Regions from separate parts of the Paenibacillus sp. UMB7766-LJ446 genome, predicted to be linked through region 2. Evidence: riboswitches for the same ligand, from Rfam matches in the RefSeq annotation. Region 2 holds a riboswitch; the other holds the start of a gene.
The links. A riboswitch is a leader RNA that binds a small molecule or an ion and turns the genes downstream of it on or off. The one in region 2 is predicted to bind thiamine pyrophosphate.

Region 1 (7,946 bases), on a different contig from region 2:
CAGTGCATGAGGCATTAACTCTGTAATTAGCGCCTGAACGGCTTCCTGCTGTAACAGGGGGGCGCCGCCTTTGGCAACCATAACCGGATCAATGACCAGATTGGACCAGGCGTATTGCTGCCATTTCTCCGCGACCAGCCGAATGATCTCGGCACTGTAGAGCATGCCTGTCTTTACCGCTGAGGGCTGAAAGTCATCACCGGTCGAATCCAACTGTTGAGCGATACCTTCATATGAGATAGGGAAGACGCCCTGCACACCTGTTGTATTTTGGGCAGCAATGGCTGTAATCACAGTCATGCCGTATGCGCCGAGCTCCTGAAAGGTCTTCAGATCGGCCTGAATTCCAGCGCCGCCGCCATTATCCGAACCTGCGATCGTCAAAGCCTGCGCAATACTCATTGGACACCTCCATCGATCTGGCGAACCTGTACCCGTTTTGCGAGAATGTCAGGTGTCACTAGGGCCAGTTGATTTAGCAACTCGATTTGGAAGCTGCCCGGTCCCTGGTCAGCGGTACGTTCTGCCGCAATCTCTGCTGCAATGCCATAAAAAGCGAGTGCTTCCACAACGCTGTTCAGCAAGTCGTCACCTGGTTTCGCTAGGGCTGCAAAAGCCCCAATCACTGAACTGAGCAAGCAGCCAGCACCGGTCACTTGGGTAAGCAAGGCATGTCCATTACTCGTCAGGAACGTCGTTTGTCCATCCGTAATGACATCCTCTCGTCCGGTAATGACAACCACACAGCCGAGTTTTTGTGCCGCCCGTTCGGCTATTCCGACGCGATCTCCCTCGCCTTGACCTGCATCCACGCCTTTGATACTCCAGCTCTCACCGATGACATTGGCGACTTCCGCCACATTGCCACGCAATACCGTAAGGCGAAGCTCACGAACGAGCATCTGGACCGTTTCCGTACGATAGGGGGTTGCCCCAGCTCCGACCGGATCAAGCACAACAGGCACGTTATTTGCATTCGCCGATTGACCAGCCAGGCGGATTGCTTCAACTACCCTTTCGTCCAGAGTGCCAATGTTCAATACAACCGCTCCGGAAATTTTGGCGACATCTGCCACTTCTTCATGTGCATAGGCCATAAAAGGAGATGCACCGAGTGCAAGTAAACCGTTGGCGGTAAAGGGAGCAACGACAATATTAGTAATGTTATGAACAAGTGGATTTTGCGTACGAACACGTTCCAGATAAGACATATAAGATCCTCCTTATAAACAAGAAATTCGATCAACAAAAGCAGGCAGGGAAGGGTTGCCCTTATATTCAGTTGTTAATTCTGCAACGTTGGGAGTAGTGGGGGTTCCAATAAATGATGGGAGTTAAAAGCTATTCACGGATAGCTGCAAAGTCCATTTGTAAAAGCTTAATTAAAGATCCAAATCCTCGATAAGAATTCTATTCGTCCAAGAGCTGAATTCCGAATCTACTCAGGTGGACCGACATGGATAATGAATGACAATTTTCGGATTTTGCTTGATCTCATCCAGCAAGCGATTTCCTCACTCGCCCTGCAAGTTAATAAAAGCTTCCTCTGCCTTCACGGAATCTGGAATCAATTCACTTTGGACCAGCCATGCACGAACGTTTTCCCAAGACGAGGCGTCCTGTCCACCAAACGGCTGACCTTCTTCATTCATCAGGGGCAGTAAAATATTCAAGCTTTTGGTTTCGATCTCCGGGTCAAGCGGAGAGGTTTCGTTCTCATGTGCGAGCAGAATGTTCAACGCGTCCTCGGGGTGCTCCGTTACGTATTTCTGTCCTTCCTGTATCGCTTTGATAAAGCGTGTAAGCTGATCCTTTTTCGTTTCAATGCCCACCTCACTTGCAGTGAGGACCAGTTCATAATAATCAGGTACGCCGTAATCGACGGGATTGAATGAATTTATCGCATGGCCTTCTTTTTCCAAAATCAATTGCTCATGGTTAATAAAACCACCCATAATGGCATCCGCCTGTCCGGAAGCCATGGAAGGAATCAGGTCGAATCCCACATCCACCAGATCCATCTTGTCAGGATTACCTCCATCCTGGCTGATCATCGTACGCACCATCGCTTCATACAGGGGAATTGAGGAATAGCCGACCGTGAGCCCTTGAAGATCTTTAGGCGACTTTACTTTACCATCTACTTCAGTCAACAGATGCACAAGCGGATGCCTAACGATGGCTGCAATGGAACGTACAGGAATGTTCTCCCCACGCGCGAGCAGAATTTGCGGCTGGTAGCTCAACGCCAGATCGATTTTTCCGGCAGCAACAAGCTTGAGCGAGTCATTCGTATCGGCAGGCATCTGGACATCGACATCTAGTCCTTGGTCCGTGAAGTAACCTTTCTCCTGAGCAACATAGATGAAGGAATGTACGGCATTCGGGTACCAATCGAGCATGATGGACAGCTTATCGTTGGAATCTGATGACGTTTTGGTCGCAGATGATTCTGTATCTTTTACATCGGGAGCTGAATCAATAGCAGGTGTGTTGGTACCCGTATTCCCGCATCCGCTAACGATCAGCATCAGGGTTATAAGAAGGAGGGGGAGTAGGGGATAGATATGCTTTGTATTCATCATTTAAAGTACCTCGTTTCCTTGTTTTCTGTTTTGAATATGACGTTGTGTACCGAATCTTCTTTCCAGCCATGCAATAAGTACAAACAGGGCAATACCAAGCAGGGATAACAGCACAATAGCGGCGAACATGGCATCCGTGTTCATGTTGCTCGACATTCTGCGGCTGAAATAGCCAAGTCCCTTACTTCCGCCGAGCCATTCTCCAATCGTTGCACCAACTACGCAGTACACCACAGACATCTTCAGTCCTGAAAAGAAGGAGGGAAGGGCAAGTGGAATCTGGAGTTTACGAAAAATATCCCACTTGTTGGCCCCCATCGTCAGCAGCAGTTCACGCTGTTCCGGATCACCTTGGCGCAGGCCATCATAGGTGCTCACGACAATCGGGAAGAACGCGATCAGGAATACCACCGCGACTTTGCTCCACAGCGTGTAGCCAAACCACAGGATGAAGACGGGGGACAAAGCGATTAGTGGAATCGTCTGACTAATTACGATGAAGGGATATAACGCCTTTTCAATGGATCGGTTCATATGCATGCCTGTTGCAAGCGCAATCCCTGCACCAATGGACAGGACAAAACCGACGGTAACTTCGATCAAGGTAGCAGGTAAATGTGTAGCCAACAGGAGTCGGCGATGCTCATATAGCGAACTGGCAATTGCCGTAGGGGCTGGAATGATGAAGGAGGGCACCCATACCATATTCACAATCCACTCCCAGATAACGAGCAGTAACAACATGAGCAAGAGAAACAGACCATAACGGGCAAGCCAACGCTTTACACTATCCTTCATGCTGTCTCTCCAGTTACCGTTTCGCATGCAGTTGTTCCTCCAGAAGTCGTCTCATCTGAACGAGAGCCGATGCATAGATCATGTCTGAATGTCTTGGACGCGGCAAAGGTACCGTTATATCCTGCAGCTGTTGGCTTTGTCCCCCTGGAGTTAACAGGATAATTCGATCACTGAGCAGCAAGGCTTCTTCAATATCATGCGTGATGAACAACACGGTTTTGCCCAAACTTCCCCAGAGTTCTAGCAGCCAGCGATGCATCTCCCGTTTGGTCAGGGCATCGAGTGCACCGAATGGTTCATCCAGCAGCATCAGCTGGCCGCCTGTAAGCAGGGTGCGCAGCATTGCGACTCGCTGCCGCATGCCGCCGGACAGTTCGTCCGGGTACGCATGCGCGTAGCCGGATAAGCCAAATCTGTCGAGGCCAGCCAGGATGTCCGCCCGAATCTTTGCCTTGTCCTGCCGCCCTGAAGCAAGTTCGGAGGGGAGCATACAATTCTCCATGACGGTTCGCCAAGATAACAGGAGGTCCTTTTGCGGCATGTATGCCACGCGTCCAAGTCGTTCTCCTTCGCGAACCCACGGAATTTCGATGGTTCCGTGGGTTGGCTCGAGTAAGCCTGCCAGCAGCTTGAAGAGAGTGCTTTTACCGGAGCCGCTGGAACCGATGAGGGAGACGAATTCGCCTTCCGCTACACGCATCGACACATTGGAGAGCACGGGGGAATCCCTTTTTTCCGGGAAAGCAAAGCTCATGTTGTGAATGGTTATGTCGTTATCCATCTCGTTCCGTTCCCCCTTCTGATTCAAACATCAAACTGCGGGATCTTTAATTACATCTTCTGATCTGTCGCAGAACGCGAAAAAGACCCACCCATTTCCAGAGAAATGAGTGGGTCTATACGTTCAATTCATATTAAATTTCATCATTAACATGAAAAAATCCGCTTACGGATAGGCCGCTCCACTTCCCTCCGCTGGTATAATCCAGATCAGGTTCAAAGGGTCCGAATCGTTCGATTCATCTCAGCCGCAAGGCCCCCCTAGTGCAATGTGCAAGATATGCAGTTGTGTACTCAGCATATATCACAATGAAGCGGAATGTAAAGAGCAGGATCAGGCACGTCGTGGTGAGAAGATAAATGAATGAGAGAAGAAGCATGTACCGACTAGTGAATGAGTACACCCAGCTCACGGATCAAACGGGCAATCTGCTCAGGGGTGCCAATCGTAATCCGAAGCCAGGTAGACATACCGAATTCGGCACCGCCGCGGACAGAGATGCCTCTGTTCAACAATTCTTTGGTAATGGGGCCGCTATCCTGTAACAGATTGACCATGATGAAATTCGTATGGGAAGGAATATAGGGCAATTTCCACTGATCAAAGGATCGCATTAACGTTTCCCGTCCCTCACGATTGTAGTGCAGGCAGTGAGAGACAAATTCATGATCATCCAGACTGGCCGAAGCGGCTGCCTGAGAGGTAGCGGTCAGACTGATGGGCAGCTTGACCCGGTTAATGCCTTCAATGATGCTTTCATTCCCGATGCCATATCCGATTCGCAGGCCGGCAAGTCCATATATTTTGGAGAAGGTCCGCAAAATAATCAGATTATTGTAATGCTCCAGCAGTTTGACCGTATCGGGATAATCCTTGCTCTCCACAAATTCATAATACGCTTCGTCCAGGACAACCACCACATGAGAGGGAACATGCTCGAGGAAACGATGCAGTTCCTCTGCGGTAAATATAGTTCCGGTCGGATTATTCGGATTGCACAGCCAGATGATTCGGGTTGAAGCGTTGATTTGCTGCCGGAATTGCTCCAGGTCGAGCGAATGGTTGACCAAAGGCACTTCACGGATGACACCGCCTACCAGCAGCGTCGCGCCCTTATACCAGTTGAAGGAGGGTACCGGAATGAGTGATTCCTCGCCCGGATTAAGATAGGCTTGGGCAGTGAGGGTCAGCAGCTCGAATGATCCACTACCAAATACCAGTTGGGATGTACTGACACCCAGTCGCTCCGCAAGTTTGTCACGCAACAGTTGGCTGGAACCGTCGGGGTATTGTGCCAGAAGATCGGAGCCTAGCGATCTGACCGCTTCCGCAGCCAGGGGAGAAGAACCAAACGGATTCTCGTTCGCTGCAAGTCGATCCACACTTTCCAGTCCCAGCTCTCGCCGGATCTGTTCCATGGATTTGGCAGGAGTATAAGCCGGAATTTGATTTAACAGGTTTTTAACAGGAGGAGAGGGAACGGGTGAAAGGGATTGCATAATCATGCCTTCTTTCCAGTGGAATTAGATCGAGAATGATATCTGTTTCTGGGCAATCTGCTGTGGTGTCTCTTGTGGCGGAGTCAACAATCGATTCAGAATCAGGTTTTCAAAATGAGCAAACCCGCTGTCCCGAATGCGTGGCCGCTCCAGCGTAATTCGGGTATCCATCGTTATATGACCATCCTCGATTAACAGGACTCTGTCCGCAAGGGCCACCGCTTCACTTACATCGTGGGTGACCAAAATGACGGTCAAGTCTTCTTCCACCCACAAGCGTTCGATTAACTGCTGCATCTCAATTCGGGTCAATGCATCCAGCGCACCCAGCGGTTCATCCAGCAGCAGTAAGCGTGGATGACTGGCGAGTGCCCGTGCCAAGGCGACACGTTGTTTTTGCCCGCCGGATAATACGCCCGGCCAATCGCCTTCACGCTCTCCCAGTCCTACATTCCGAAGTGACTGGCGTGCATCTTCCTTGTTCTTGTCGGGGATGCCCAGCCGTACATTGTCGAGCACGGATTTCCAAGGCAGCAGTCGGGCTTCCTGAAACAGAAACCGTGTCTCGGGTGCCGTACTGCCAAGTTTTCTGTTGCCCAGCATAACGCTCCCGGAAGAGGGGGCTTCCAGCCCGGCGATCAGACGCAGCAAAGTACTTTTGCCACAACCGCTTCGTCCAACGATGGCTACAAATTCCCCTTGTCTTACATTGACGTTGATGTCAGATAGAATTGTCCGCTGATCATACGATTTCTGAACCCCGTTGACTTGAAGAAAAGGACTGATCTGACTTGTGCTCATGGATTAGTTCACGCTCCTTTGGCTTTACTTGCGGGATAGAGTCGGGTTCCAGCCCAGCCAGCGCCGTTCCAGCCATTTGGCGATGGTATCGGACAGCTTGCCCAGCAGAGCATATAGCAGAATGCTTAAGACGATCACATCCATCTGCATGAATTCCCGTGCGTTCATCGCCATGTATCCAATTCCCGCATCCGCTGCAACCGTCTCCGCTACAATGAGTGTCAGCCACATGATGCCAAGTGCATAGCGAATGCCCACCAGAATGGAAGGCAGCGCACCTGGCAGGATGATGTCCCTGTAGAGCGACCAACGGCTGAGGCCGTACACCTTGCCCATTTCAATCAGACCGGGATCGACCGACCGTATGCCGTGGAACGTATTCAGATATACGGGAAAGAAGACGCCCAGGGAAACGAGAAACAGTTTCGCTTCTTCACCGATCCCGAACCATACGATAACGAGGGGGATCAACGAAAGATGTGGGATATTACGGATCATCTGGACAGAGGAGTCTGCCACCTTTTCCGCAAGAGTAGAGATGCCATTCAGTACACCAAGCAGGAAACCGAGACCACCGCCAATGATGAATCCACCCAGGGCACGCCGCGCGCTGATACTAATATTGTTCAGCAGCTCACCGTTACGAAGCAGCCGAATGAAAGCCTCCAGTACCTGAGCGGGACGGGGCAATATATTGGCTGCAACGACTCCAGACGCCGTGAGCCATTGCCATAGAGCCAGAATGAGCAATGGTACGACAAAAGGGATGAATCGGTTAAACCATGTCCGGTTGAATATGTTGGAACGCACGTTAAGCATACCTCCTTGCCTGTTCTTATTTGCCTTCAGCAGCTGGCAACTGATCGCTAAGTACATCACTCCAAAACCTGCTTACATCTACCGCTTGATCAAAAATGCCTGCTTGCTGGAACGTATCCGCTACATCCTGTTCGGACTTGAGTGCATTATCAGAAATGGCAACAATGCGTGAAGGCCGTTGGGCTTCTCCGTCCCTGTAGGTTTTAAGTGCCTGCTCCAATGGCTGGTGGGTGCTGTCAGCAGTAATTTGAGCCCATTCTTCCTGATGTGTGCGAGCCCATTCGTTAAATTTGTTAATTCGTTCCAAATAGTCGGCGAGAGCCTTTTTCTGATCTTCATCGGCAAGGGCCTGATCCGAGGCGGCAACAAGAAAGCTGCCTGACAGAATGTCTTTGGCGCTGGCGATGGTGATTGCTTCATTCTGATGTGCGGAGATGATGGCGTTGCCGTAACTGGCGAGAGCTTCCACTTTTCCGCTGATCAAGGCGCTGTGGCCATCAGCAGTCGTAAGTTCGACAGGGCTGATGTCACTCCAGGTTAATCCAGCTTCCTCCAGCATTTTGAGCAGGAAATAGTGGGCAGTTGTATTTTTTACAAATGCGACTTTCTTGCCTTTCAATTCAGCGATGGATTGAATCGGTGAATCTTTGGGTACAACAACTT
Region 2 (7,946 bases):
ATCTGGGCTTTTTCTCAGAATTTTTGGCTGTTTCTGATGGCTTACCTGCTGAATGCCACCTCCAAATTTGTGACGGTTTCCTTCAACTGTCTAATTATCGAGGATGTTGAGGAACACAAGCGATCCAAGGTATTTGCCATTCTCAACATGATTATTACAGGGGCTGGAGTATTAACACCGATTGCCGGGGTAGTGATTGCCGATTTTGGCATTGTGCCAACATTAGCCAGTATTTATTTTGTCGGGGGCATTCTGATGACCGTGATGTTCTTCATTCGTAACCGATATACGGATGAGACCGCAGTCGGGAAGGAGCTCATGGGGATGCATAGCCAGACCCGAGTGATACAGAGTCTGGCTTCAAGTTTGCGCCTATTCGGAAAATCGTTCTACAAACGGAGGCTTTTACCGATTATTCTGATTACGGTACTTTCCAATCTGATCCTGCAGCTGAATTTTTTTCAAGTCATTTTTTTTAAGGAACAGTTAAAATTCAATGATCAGATTATTTCCTTTATCCCGGTTGTCACCGCAGTAACCGTCATGCTGCTATATTTGGTCATCATCCCTCGTCTGAAACGACGCTCGGAAGAAAAGTATGTCGGGTTCTCCATCATTCTGAGTACAGCCGGGGCAATCCTTTTTCTGTTGATACCTGTAGGGAATATAGCCATGTTATTTCTGACTTTGATCGTACTGGCGGCAGGTAATTTCATCTTGCAAACGTACCGGGACTCCCTGCTTATGAATCGATTGGGTACACATGAAAAAGCGGATATGTTTTCGGCTGTGCAGACCGTCATGACGTTAACAGCTATTCCCTCAGGCTACCTGACAGGTCTGTTGTATCACTATAATCCTGTGCTGTTATTTAGTGTCATTCTTGCACTTTACATCGTACTCATGGTCATTATGTTATTCCTTCCTGATCCCCAAAAGCACTCCCAAGTGATTGGAACTTACAAAAATATGTAGGGGAAGGGGTTTTCTGTATATAAAACGAATATATAATACAGAAAATGAACCTGGGAGGCAAAGAAATGACAAATGTATTTGCAGCAGAAACAAAAAACCAAATGAAGTGGATCAATGAGCCGAATACCTGGTCGTATACGGATCAAGGCGTACTTATTGTAGAAGCTCAGGCCGATACGGACTTTTTCCAGGACCCGGCGGGTAAACATATCCGTGCAACTGCGCCCTTTCTGTCGATGCCCGTGCCTAACGATTTCGAGATGACAACCCAGCTAACCGTGGACATGAAACACCAGTATGATTCCGGTTGTTTGATGGTGATGGCGGATGAACGAAACTGGTGCAAGCTTTGTTTTGAGTATGATGGAAAAGCAGCTACTATTGTGTCGGTGGTCACGAAGGATGGTTCATCTGACGATTGCAACTCCGTTGAAGTTCCCGTTACCAATCCTTATCTGCGCATACGCAAAGTGGAGGACTGTATTTCATTTTTTTACTCACCCGATGGGGTGGAGTGGAAACTGATTCGATATTTTGGCATGCCGATGGAGGGGGAGATCCGGGCTGGAGTTGTTGGACAGTCACCAGCTGGAACGGGCTGTACCTGTCATTTTTTATCCATGAATGTTACCCGTCCAGACGTGACTGCACGCTTCTAAGCCCATCTCCCTGCCCATCGGCTGATCATTGGAGGGAGAAAAGCTGAATGGTAAAAGCCTTTATTTTGGATTTTGATGGACTTATTGTAGACACGGAGACTCCCTGGTTCTATGCCTTTCGGGATATTTATAAAGAGCATGGACTTGAACTTGGCTTGGAGCTTTGGTCGAAAAATGTGGGGACATCATTTGAGGAATTTCACCCGTTTCTGTATCTGGAGCAAGTGCTGCAAAAGCCGATTGATCACGATCATATCAAGTTGCTCTCTGAACAGAAATATGAAGCGTATCTGGGACAGGCAGCAATTCTTCCAGGTGTACATGAGTTGCTCCATGCTGCCCGTGAAAAGGGAATTCGCCTTGCCGTTGCTTCCAGCTCTACCCGGGATTGGGTTCATGGGTATTTGCGCACACTTGGCATATTCGAATTATTCGATGTCATTCATACCGCCGAGGACGTCCAGCGGGTCAAACCGGACCCGGAATTGTATCTGCTTGCCCTGGAGAGTCTCGGGATCGAGGCATCCGAAGCGGTTGTGTTCGAAGACTCCCCCAATGGACTAAAGGCAGCCAAAGCCGCTGGGATTCGCTGTGTCATTGTGCCTAACGAGGTAACGCGTAATCTGGAATTCACGAAGTATGATCTGCGGTTAACCTCGTTGGCAGAGATCACAATGGAAATCCTTTAACCCTGATATTGTTTGCGTAACTCGATCGGGGAGATCCCTTCATATTTTTTGAATACGGATCCAAAGTAACTGGCGCTGTTAAATCCGACAGCTCTGGCTATCTCATGAGCAGTTATCCCGGCGTCATGGACGAGCAATTCCTTGGCTTTCAACAACCGATATCGTGTCAGATAATCAAGCGGAGTCATTTGAAATTCCTTTTTGAATATTCGATTCAAATGCTGTTCGGTGACATTCATCTGCTGTGCCAGCATGGAGAGCGAAATATCCTGATGATAATTTTGTTTGATAAATGTAACAAGTCCGCCCAGTTTTAGTCGGGCATCCGAGCGTTCATAAGCGCCATAACGCTCACCCTCAATGGTTAACCTGACCAGAAGCATGTACAGCAGTGCGGATACATGCCAGATCTGATCCTTGTGCCGGGACTGCAGCGCTAACGTTATTTCATGCAACAGGATATGAAGCATTCCGTCCGGCTTGAAGGCGCGCAGCTCCCCGATCTGCAAGGTATGCAGAAACCGGGGCAATAAATAGCCATTAAAGGACAGACAATCGAACAACAATGAATCACTCAAATTGTCGTAACGGTACGTCACCTCTGGGAACATAATAAGAGCGGTTCCTTCCCGAATCGAGTACTCATGATTTTTGGCTGCGATTTTCCCGGTTCCCCCGATACACTGCACAATGCTGTAATCCCGTGAATGGTCGCTCCAATGGATCAATTCATCTACGGTCAGCTGGTTTTGGCCTGTAATCATAAGTGGCATATCGGTATCCAGCGAATTCCCCATACTACGTTTCGGCATCGTTGTGTTATTCCTCATTTCGTTAAAGGTCGTGTGCGTAAATGGCGCGGATACTGCGTTAAAAGAAACTTGATTTGAATTATATTACATAAATAACAGTAATTTAAATAATGTTTTCAATCCGATGAGCTTTTACCGAAAACCTTTTAGGAATATGTATCACCATGCCGATGCCTTGCCATTATCATGTCGAACAGTATAGGCTATAATGGATACAGTGATTTAGGAAAGGAATGCAATCATGAAGAAAGTCATCGTCATAGGATCAGGAATTCTTGGGGCATCAACAGCCTATCAATTAGCAAAATGGGGTGCAGAGGTCCTTATTATAGATCGGAAAGATCGAGGGCAGGCTACGGATGCCGCTGCCGGGATTATCTGTCCCTGGTTATCCCAACGCCGCAATCAGGATTGGTATCAGCTTGCCAAGGCAGGTGCACGTTTCTATCCCGGGTTGATTGAAGAACTTAAGAGTGAAGGGGAAACGGAAACGGGTTACGCTCAAGTGGGTGCGCTTAGTATTCATACCGATGTGGAGAAACTCAACAAGATGCAGGAACGGGCACATCTTCGTAAAGAAGATGCACCGGAGATTGGTGATATTACCCTGTTGGATGCAAAAGAAACCCATCAGCGTTTTCCTCTACTGGAGGAAACTTTTCAATCTGTGTACATCAGCGGTGCTGCGCGTATCGATGGGCGTGCGCTGCGCGATGCCTTGATCCGATCGGCACAACGAAATGGGGCGGTCCTGATTGATGGGGACGCGACACTTCAGTATGAATCGGACCGGGTAACTGGAGTAGTTGTTGACGGGAAAGTCATATCGGCTGACGAGGTTATTGTGTGTGCCGGCGCTTGGGCCAATGAACTGTTCAAGCATTTGGGCATTGACTTTAAGGTTCATTATCAGAAGGCACAAATTATGCATTTGCAGGTTCACGATCGAGAAGATACTGAGAAATGGCCTGTGGTCATGCCTCCTTCGGATCAATATTTGTTAGCCTTTGATCAACAGAAGATTGTGATTGGGGCAACTCACGAAAATGATATTGAAGGCTATGATACAAGAGTAACCGCAGGCGGAATGCAGGAAATATTGAATAAAGGATTGGAACTGGCTCCTGGTTTAGCTGATAGCACGTTTCAGGAAGTGAGAGTAGGCTTCCGTCCGTTCACACCGGGTTTTCTTCCGGTAATGGGTGTTGTTCCTGATTGGGATGGATTGATCACAGCCAACGGGCTTGGAGCATCAGGTCTGACGATGGGGCCCTTTATAGGAAGTCAACTGGCCAAATTGGCTCTGGGTATGGATTTGGATATCGATATTCAACCATATAATATAGGAAAAGCAATGGAAGACCAGAAATGAGGTGAACCATGACATATTCACAGCGTTTAACTCACGGCAGCTCTTCAGATATCATATATCTGGAGCACCAGATTGGCGTTGCAGAGGATGAATTGGCAAAAGCCAAGGAAGAGGAACAGGCATACGAAAGGGATTTGAACCAGTTAAGTGAAGTGCAGAATAGGATTGAAACCATTCGCACCCGTCTGAAGAGCTTGCAGGAGGAATTAGGCAAACTCGAAGATTAATAGGAATAGTTTGACATTTGGAAATACACATGTTGTAATAAGCCTGAGCTATTTGCAGGGGGACTGTTCGCAGTTGAGAAGGTTAAAACCTGACCCTTTGAACCTGTTAGTTAATACTGACGTAGGGAGCAAATGACATGTACTCATGTTATTTTTTGCCCTTGCCGAAATTAGGACAAGGGCTTTTTGGTGTGTATATTTCATAACAGGAAGCAATAGCTGGATTGCAGATGGGACAATATGATTTGGACAAAGGAGAACTGATCATGTCATTTTCAAGAACGTTAAAAGACAAGTCCATAACCGTATGGGAAGATGGATACAATCATCCTTTTTTACACGAGATGGGGAAAGGCACACTGGATCAGGAAGCGTTTAAGTTTTATCTACTCCAGGACTATACATATCTGATTGAATATGCGAAGATTTTTGCGATGGGTGCAGTGAAGGCTGCGGATGAAAAACTGATGACGAACTTTACGGTTATTCAACACGCTATTCTGTACGAAGAAATGGATTTGCATCGGAATTACATGAATGAATTTGGGATTAAGCTGGATGAAAATCACAATGTGAAACCATCTCTTTTCAACAAGGCATATACGTCAAATATGATGAGTGTCGCTCAAACAGGCGGGATTGCCGAAATCATTGCCGTCATTTTCCCTTGTGCGTGGACGTATTACGATTATGCCACAAGATTAAAAGAACAATATCGCGATTCATTAGAGGGTAATTTCTATCAGACTTGGATCGAAAATTATGCAAGTGATGAATTCCGGAACTCATTCGAATGGTTCTATGATACACTGGATGCATTATGTGAACATAAAACCGAGCAGGAACTGGAAGCCATTGAAGACATATTCAGAAGAAGTGTTGAGTTTGAATATCTGTTCTGGGATATGGCGTATAAACGGCAACTTTCCTACTTGTGATGATGAATGAAATTGACTACAACCAGAGACAAGGATGAACATACCGAAGATGAACAATCGTGGACAACGCATCTATTTACGGTTTTTGAACATGGAGGACGCGGCATCACTGCTGGATGTACAGCTCCGCAATCGGGCTGTTTTTGAAGAGATCTCGGCAAGTGAACGATCGGAGACATTCTATACGCTGGAGGGTCAGGTCACCCTGCTTGAAGGTTGGAACAAGGCCAGGGAAGAAGGGAAGCGTTATTCTTTCGGAATCTTCCTGAACACGACAAATGAGCTCATTGGGGAGATCTCTCTGTTCGAGCTTGAACTGGATTCCACCCAAAAATGGATCGTGGGTTATGTGCTCGACCAGGCGCACAATGGCAAGGGCTACATGAGTGAAGCCATTCAACTAGCACTGAGTTTTGCCATGAATGATGCGGGAATCAAACGCGTGGAGGCAGGTGCGCTGCCCGACAATGCCGGATCGATCCGAGTGCTGCGTAAGGCGGGTTTCCAGGAGATGGATCGCCAGAATATTAAAATCAGGGGGATATGGAAGGAACATCTGATGTTTGCAGTGGATTTACGCTAGATGATCAAGATATCGTGACGTGAACCACCGAAATCATCCAGGGGGAACTTATGAATAAACGGAAACAAATGTTATTGGACTCTGCTCTTGTACTCTTTGAGAAACATGGAGTGACCAGCACCTCCATACAAATGATCCTAGATGAGTCGGGTGTGTCCAAAGGAACATTTTATAAATTCTTTAGTTCGAAAGATGATTGTATTCTTGCTATTCTGGAGCAACGTGTGCAGGAAGACATGATGATTCGCAAAAGTTTGGAGCGTCAAAGCTATGCTTCCGATTTTGATTTACTGGTGGATCAGATTATGATGCCGATGATTTTGCCTGAAAAACAGAGTGTTGTGGAGCTATTCTGGACAGGCTTTTATTCTGGAAAATGTGATGTGGCAAATCTGACTCGCATGCAGTTAAATTGGTTGTCGGAAAGACTGGTACAGGTATTTGGCGAAGAATTAAAACCCTTTGCTTTTGAAGGAGCCATTTTTTGTTTTGGCATGGTACATCAAATCTCAAATACGTGGAGAAATTTCCATCTCGATCAGCCGGATTGGAGCCATCTTGTGCCAAAAGTGCTGAATTATATCGAAATTTTGCTGCGTTCCATGCTGGAAAGACAGGAGCATATTATTGATTTTCCTAGTCTTTCGATGATTGCTCCTGATTCTAAAGACATTGCGCTGGATAAAAACAGCCTGATTGCAGGTCTTCAGAAATTCAGTCATTCCATTCTTCAATCGGAAGTGTCTATTAAAGCGAAAGAACTGACAAAAGGGCTGCTTTCCTTAGTCGAGCAGAAAGAGATCAATATTTCCATGTTGGAAGTAACTCTACAGGCATTTCAGACGGAATTTGAATCGGGTTCTCTTCAAGGCGAGGCAGGCAGGATTGTCAAGGATTGCAGATCATATCTCGAACAAATCAGGCGGGTCCCGATGGGGAGTACGAAATGAAACGATAACGAAGTTGAGCTTACTTATGTGAGAAGACTATTATTCATAATTCAATACACAAAAAGCGGCAGATTGGACGTAAAGCTTAGAGTCCGGATCTGCCGCTTTTTTGTATAAGATACCAAGCACTCTACAAGATGCAATTCATGTAAATGCTATTTTTAATTTGTATTCATTGAGACTTTTTGTCTTACAGGCTGTTTGGAATCGTCCTCTGTTGCCTGTTTGGTACGTTTAATGAAGAAGGAAAGTAACAATCCGAGAACAGCAATGCCGATAATGACAACGTAAGCATCATTAATTCCCTGAATCATGGACTCCATTCCCAACTGCTGCTTCGTTAATCCGTTGGCTGCACCCGTTGCAACCATATCTTGCGCATGTGTCATTGTACGACTGGTCATTACACTCACGAGTAATGAAGTACCAACTGCGCCAGCCACTTGTCTAACGGTATTGGATATCGCTGTACCGTGTGGTCCAAGTCGTGGTGGCAGCTGATTCAAACCTGCCGTTTGAATTGGCATCATGAGCAAGGCCATACCAATTCGGCGACCTGTTGACATTAATACCAGGTAGGTGTAGCTGGTAGAATCGGTCAAATCAATGAACCCGATAGTGGTTACGATTGTGATAACCATCCCGATAATCGCCAGCCATTTTGCGCCAAAACGGTCAAACAATCTACCCGTAATCGGCATCAGGAAGCCCATGACCAGCGCTCCTGGAAGAAGCAATAAT

Region 1: it holds a riboswitch for thiamine pyrophosphate, as region 2 does, so the genes downstream of both, QP794_RS14025 (ABC transporter ATP-binding protein) here and tenA (thiaminase II) in region 2, are expected to answer to the same signal.

What each region holds. Positions count from the first base shown of each region.
Region 1 covers NZ_JASOYM010000005.1:5,435-13,380, forward strand. The annotation lists gene thiD (bifunctional hydroxymethylpyrimidine kinase/phosphomethylpyrimidine kinase) at 1-402, opposite strand, end outside; gene thiM (hydroxyethylthiazole kinase) at 399-1,211, opposite strand; gene QP794_RS14015 (ABC transporter substrate-binding protein) at 1,515-2,582, opposite strand; gene QP794_RS14020 (ABC transporter permease) at 2,586-3,410, opposite strand; gene QP794_RS14025 (ABC transporter ATP-binding protein) at 3,397-4,164, opposite strand; TPP riboswitch at 4,334-4,436, opposite strand; gene hisC (histidinol-phosphate transaminase) at 4,551-5,663, opposite strand; gene QP794_RS14035 (ATP-binding cassette domain-containing protein) at 5,688-6,464, opposite strand; gene QP794_RS14040 (ABC transporter permease subunit) at 6,489-7,283, opposite strand; gene QP794_RS14045 (ABC transporter substrate-binding protein) at 7,300-7,946, opposite strand, start outside.
Region 2 covers NZ_JASOYM010000004.1:404,175-412,120, forward strand. The annotation lists gene QP794_RS12850 (MFS transporter) at 1-975, shown strand, start outside; gene QP794_RS12855 (DUF1349 domain-containing protein) at 1,041-1,634, shown strand; gene QP794_RS12860 (HAD family hydrolase) at 1,682-2,323, shown strand; gene QP794_RS12865 (AraC family transcriptional regulator) at 2,320-3,135, opposite strand; gene QP794_RS12870 (NAD(P)/FAD-dependent oxidoreductase) at 3,377-4,507, shown strand; gene QP794_RS12875 (hypothetical protein) at 4,516-4,734, shown strand; TPP riboswitch at 4,781-4,879, shown strand; gene tenA (thiaminase II) at 5,001-5,672, shown strand; gene QP794_RS12885 (GNAT family N-acetyltransferase) at 5,707-6,255, shown strand; gene QP794_RS12890 (TetR/AcrR family transcriptional regulator) at 6,306-7,205, shown strand; gene QP794_RS12895 (DHA2 family efflux MFS transporter permease subunit) at 7,367-7,946, opposite strand, start outside.